2 regions of the Clostridium sp. LBM24168 genome follow, and region 2 is predicted to be linked to the other one. Evidence: riboswitches for the same ligand, from Rfam matches in the RefSeq annotation. Region 2 holds a riboswitch; the other holds the start of a gene.
What was found. A riboswitch is a leader RNA that binds a small molecule or an ion and turns the genes downstream of it on or off. The one in region 2 is predicted to bind lysine.
Positions count from the first base shown of each region.

Region 1: linked by a shared signal. The riboswitch ahead of ACSVC9_RS12405 (aspartate kinase) and the one ahead of ACSVC9_RS06795 (reverse transcriptase N-terminal domain-containing protein) in region 2 are both predicted to bind lysine.

Region 1 is NZ_CP196861.1:2,502,132-2,505,318, forward strand. It holds gene lysA (diaminopimelate decarboxylase) at 1-747, opposite strand, end outside; gene ACSVC9_RS12405 (aspartate kinase) at 776-1,978, opposite strand; lysine riboswitch at 2,056-2,234, opposite strand; gene ACSVC9_RS12410 (M18 family aminopeptidase) at 2,307-3,187, opposite strand, start outside.
Region 2 is NZ_CP196861.1:1,360,760-1,363,946, reverse strand. It holds partial or broken gene ltrA (group II intron reverse transcriptase/maturase) at 1-431, opposite strand, end outside; partial or broken gene ACSVC9_RS06800 (group II intron maturase-specific domain-containing protein) at 568-1,412, opposite strand; gene ACSVC9_RS06795 (reverse transcriptase N-terminal domain-containing protein) at 1,542-1,760, opposite strand; lysine riboswitch at 2,116-2,288, opposite strand; gene rbr (rubrerythrin) at 2,599-3,183, shown strand.

The DNA.
Region 1 (3,187 bases), 1.1 Mb from region 2:
TCCAAATCCGCCACCGAGATCAAGCTCCTCAATGTCAATCTTAAATTTACTTTGTATTTTATTTATCAAAGACATCATTATATTAACTTCATCACAATAAGGCTTAACTTCAAAAATTTGTGATCCTATATGAGAATGAAAACCTGAAAGATTTATATTGGGAAGCTTCAATGCCATTTCAACCGCTTCTTCAACTTTATTATCTATAATGCTAAAACCAAATTTAGAATCTATCTGACCTGTCTTTATGTATTCATGGGTATGTGCTTCTATACCTGGTGTAACTCTAAGTAATATATTCTGAATTCTATTTTCCTTCTCTGCAATAGAATTTATATTTTTCATTTCATCTATGTTATCTACTACAAACTTTCCTACCCCTAATCTAACTGCCATCTTAATTTCATCCATTGTCTTGTTGTTTCCATGAAAATAAATTTTGTTCATGGGGAATTTACTTTTATATGCAGTATATAATTCTCCACCTGACACTACATCAAGGCAAAGCCCTTCATCATTTATAAGCTGACACATGGCAAGAGTCAAAAAAGCTTTTCCTGCATATGCAACCTTATTTATTCCCTTGTCCGCTTTAAAAGCAGTATAATATCTTCTACATTTATTCCTAACTAATTCTTCATCAATAACATAAAGTGGAGTTCCAAACTTTTTTGCCAGATCAACTGTATCCAATCCATCAATGTATAAAGTATTGTTTTTGACCTCCATATTGTCAAATAATTTCACGAAAGTTTCCTCCTAAAAAATCTATTAATTAAAGATTAAATTCCTCAGCTACAATTTTAACTGTTCTAAGTTTATCTTCATGCTTTATGGCACAGGTCACCCTTATTTCAGATGTAGTTATCATTTTAACCTGTATATTGTTTTCACGAAATAACTTAAACATTCTGGCAGCTACTCCAGAGGTAGTCTTCATGCCTATACCCACTATGGAAAATTTAGTTATATCCTCGTCTATATCAACTTGACTTTTTATATCACAATGGTCTTTCAAAATATTCAAGCATTCATTTAAATCTACCTTTGGTATTGTAAATGATATATTTATTTTATTATCTATAGGTGCAGACTGACTTATCATGTCTATGTTAATCTTCTTACTTGCTATACTTTCAAATAAATTAGCTATTAAATTTATATTTCCATCTATATTTTTCACTGTTACAGCTATATCTTCATCGCTAGTTGCAACTCCTGTTACAGGCTTGTTTTCCATATTCATATTACTTTCCCCCTTTATAATGGTTCCTTTTATCTTACTATTACTTAATCCAACATATATAGGTATACTATACTTTTGACCGAGTTCTATGGATCTGGGATGCATTATCTGGGCACCAAGACTTGAGAGTTCCAGCATTTCTTCATAATCTATTTCATATAGTTTTTTTGCATCTTTATATTCTCTTGGATCTACGCTGTATATCCCATCAACATCAGTGTAAATCTCACAAATTCCATCCAATTTTACAGCTATGGCTACTGCTGTGGTATCAGATCCGCCTCTTCCAAGAGTAGTTATATCACCTTTATCGTTAATACCCTGAAATCCAGCTACAATTACTATTTTCCCTTGATCCAATTTCTCTTTAATCCTATCTTTATTAATATCTTCTATAAGTGATTTTCCATACTGTCCACTGGTCTTTATTCCTATCTGATATCCAGTATAACTTACAGCATCCTGTCCCAATGCCTTAATTGCCATAGCAAGCAGTGCAGCAGATCTGATCTCTCCGGTGGACAGCAATGCATCCAATTCCCTTTTATCGGGATTTTCCGTAATCTGATTTGCAAGATCTATAAGTTCATCTGTAGTATCTCCCATTGCCGATACTACAACTACAATACTATCTCCTGCTTTCTTTCTGTCTATTACAGTTAGGGCTATATCTTTAATTTTTTTTACTGTACTTACAGAACTTCCTCCGTATTTTTGAACAACAATTGCCACAATATCACTCCTTAAAACTTTATAAAATAAATGCAGCAAAGGAACACCTTTACTGCAAAAATATGCAATGCTGTGTGTACCTTTGTAGCTCTCCACTAAATCTATTAGAACTCAGTGACAGGTTTGCATATATTATATGCAAATCCAAAAGACAGTTTCGCCAAACCATCTTCTTCGGCTGTAATTCCTTTTTTTGAATCTAAACACCTGCCAGCTAAACCCAAATACTCTTAATTACAGCACCTCTACCCTAGGTAGGACAATTTTTAAATTGTCCTAAGTTTAACACAAATATCTACACATTTCAACTGAAAATTTATAAGAAAATCTACAAATTATAGAATTCTTCAAAGGAGCTTAGAGAATACAAATAATCATTCACTCCTCCAAGTTCTCTTATAGAGTGCATGGATAATATGGCAATCCCCATATCAAGCGACATCATATTTACATGACTCGATGATATAGGTCCTATAGTTGAACCTCCCCTTTCATCTGAACGATTTACAAATACCTGCACTGGAACACATGCTCTGTGACATATCTCTTTGTACACGGCACTTGATACACTATCCGTAGTATAACTCTGACTGGCATTTATCTTTATGATCGGTCCTCTATTTATTATAGGCCTGTTTACTGGGTCAGATTTTTCCTGATAATTTGGATGAAGTGCATGCCCTAGGTCAGATGATATTATAAAGGATTTAGATATACCCCTGTAGAATTCCTCTTTACTCTTCCCTAAGTTAAATGCTATACGTTCTAAAATAGACAGAAGCATAGGCGAATTGGCCCCTTGTTTAGTTGTGCTCCCAACCTCCTCATTGTCAAAACACACCATTACATTTGTACTATTCTTAACCTTAGAATTAGAAATTGCCTTTATGCCTGAATATACCATACTTAAATCGTCAAGTCTTCCTGATGATATAAATTCATCATTTGCACCTACTATTTTTCCCTTTTCAAATTCATATAAAAAGAGGTCAAAATCCAATATTTGCTCTGAATCAACGGATAGTTCATCTGATATTATTCCTGTCAGATAATTTTGGTCACTGACAGCAGTATCTGCAAGAGCCAGTAAAGGAAGCAAATGTTTTTGACTGTTTAATTTTATTCCAAGATTTACATCTCTGTTCATATGTATTGCAAGATTTGGTATCACCATTAGCGGTCTTTTAACATTTATAAATCTTATACAAG
Region 2 (3,187 bases):
TAGAACTTGAGCAATAGCTTGTTGAATAACTCTGTCTACTACAGTAGGTATTCCTAATAATCTCTTTCCTCCGTCAGGCTTTGGAATTTCCACCCTCCTGACAGGTTGTGGTTTATATCTTCCTTAAGTGATTGCCTTAATTCCTGCCCATGTTCTTTTAAGTATTGTAAAAGTTCGTCTAATGTCATGCCATCAATACCATGACTTCCCTTATTGGCTTTTACTCTTTTATAAGCCATATTCAAGTTATCTCTTGATAGTATTCGCTCCAGTAAATCACTACTGTATTCATTGACGTTGTTTCTTCCTTTATTGGACATAGAAGAATTACTATGCATTTCTACATTGCTTTTGAGTTCCACTCTATTTCCATGTAGATAGCCTTCCTTATGAAGTTGTCTGCTTTTGCCACAATTCTTCGTATCTTTCAAAATTCTGAAACCTCCTATTGTTCAGTCCTTCCCACGCTGACGCATACTGCGTGGTGTCGGATAGGAGAATTACTTTACAGTATTTCTCCCTCCTAAGAACGGAGCGTGCGACTTTCACCGCACTCCGCTCACGCATTTATAACGCATAATAACCTATCTGCGCGGCTCTGTTGGAATTAATGGCTTTGTATCTTTTGTTGTCACGGTTTTTCTTTCGGTTCATAAAGTATTCCGCATCAATAAATGGATTGGCACTTAATCTAACCTGTTGATATCGCACAATGGGCATGTCATTCATGTAGAAAAGTATGTTTTTCTCTGATACAAAACTCCATTTACGCCCTTTATGCGTTTTCCAGTATCTTTTAACTATCCAGTTTTTAGGTTTGTTTGGATGTCTCCTCTTAGCCCATCTCCAAAGCATTTCCCACGTGTTATGGTCTATTTTTGAAAATGTTTTTTTGAGCACACCGGATGGTGATATTCTGCCCATCCTTTCATTACCTGATTGAGTTCATAAATAAGGTTTTCTTGCTTACTTGTCTTATTCCTTTTAATAGTCTCACTGATTGTTCCCTTTTGATTACTCCAGTACCTCTCTTTTATGATGCTTTCCATTCCGTCCAACGTCATGTTTGCTAAGGTTGGTGAAATAATTCCTCCTTGTGAAGTTCCTCTAATTGTAGGATATAACTGGCCCTTGAACACATATCCGCATTTCATAAACTCTTTTAGTATCTTATTATCTATCGGAATGTTTTTCATCAGCCATTCGTGGCTGATGTTGTCAAAGCACCCTTTTATATCGCCTTCCAGAATCCATCGTGGTGAATCTTTTCTGCATAGAACACTGAACCCATACTGCATAGCATCCTGCGCACTTCGATATTTACGAAATCCAAATGAGACTGTATCCGCCGTTGTTTCAGCAATCGGTTCAAGTCCAAGCAGTTGCAGTGCTTGCATAGCCCTATCATTCATGTTCGGTATACCCAATGGTCGTTTTTCCTTTTTCCCAAATTTCTCGATATAGATTCTACGAAGTGGGAAAGCTTTATATACATATGGCTGCAATCTTTCAACTGCATCTGACTTTTCCTCATCAGTTTTTCAAACAACGCCATCTATTCCTGGCGTATGCTTTCCTTTATTAGAAATCACTCGCTTGACTGCAAGCGCTTTTCCATAGAAGGAATGTGTAATTAAATACTGTAACCGCTTAACTAATCTCCATTTATTCTCTTGCACAGCCTTTACAATCCGAATCTGCAACCTATTAATATATGCTTCCACTTGTTCCCAGTTTATCTGTTTCCACCGGATTTTCATAATCAGTACCGTCCTCACTCACGTGTCATTGAACCTAATACTTTCATAGATATCAAATCTTTCATGTAATTAAATACGCACTGGAAGTCTGCTGACTTCTGACAGTTCAGCCACACATTACTGTATGGGTTGTTATTTCTAAATTCATATCTATAACTTATCTGTCAGACCAGAGTTTTGCTGCCGACTTCCTTCAGATTCCACGTCACCATGGATACCCTTGTCTTAAGCTATGCACTTGACACTATCAACCCGTGCTTGGGACTTTCACCCATTAGATTGCACCCATGCTGGGCGCACCATAAGAAATACCATGAGCAATCACTCATGGTATTTTTTATACATAAACTTTACAATGAACGATAGCTCCCCACAAATACTTGTGACAGTCCTACACATATTCTATGTAAAACCAACTATACAGCAATTCAGCTTTTGCTATAAGTTTCGGCAATATTTCCTTCCAAACGGTTTCATTGTGCTTACCTCCACCATTCTACTAATAAACATTGCACCTCTATCCTAACTATTGACTTATATTTTACATTATGAACTAAGTTGTATGATTAGTCAATCTGTTTCCTGTTACATAAATTATAATAATTGTTATTTTTTAATTATTATTATAAGCTATTTTTCATTAAATTACATTATATTTTATTATTATATAAAATTAAGTTCAATTTTTACAATAAATCGTCTTTTTTAACTTATACTATACTTTTTTTTATATATCTAGAAGGAATTATTAAATATATATTGAATATAAGATAATAAGTAGTTACTATGAACCTATATACTGTCATATACTACTAAAAAACATTTTAGGAGGTATTTTATGGGATCTTTAAAAGGTACAAAAACTGCAGAAAATTTAATGAAAGCTTTTGCTGGAGAATCACAAGCCAGGAATAGATATACTTTCTATGCTTCTACAGCAAAGAAGGAAGGATATGTTCAAATTTCTAACATATTTACAGAAACTGCAAACAATGAAAAAGAACATGCAAAGAGATTTTTTAAATTTGTAAATGAGGATTTATGTGGAGAAGCGGTTGAAATAAATGCTTCTTATCCAGTTGCCTTAGGCGATACTAAAACAAATTTAAAAGCAGCAGCAGCAGGAGAAAATGAAGAGTGGTCTCAATTATACCCTGCATTTGCAAAAGTTGCCGATGAAGAAGGTTTTTCTGCAATAGCAACAGTTTTTAGAAAAATTGCAGAAGTTGAAAAGCACCATGAAGAAAGATACAAAGCTTTACTTAAAAATATAGAAGAAGGCAAAGTATTTACCAAAGATAAAGTATATAAATGGAAATGTAACAATTGTGGATATATATATGAAGGTACCTCGGCTCCTGAAGCTTGTCCTGCCTGTGCACATCCAAAAGCATACTTTGAATTACTTGCAGATAATTTTTAGTTGG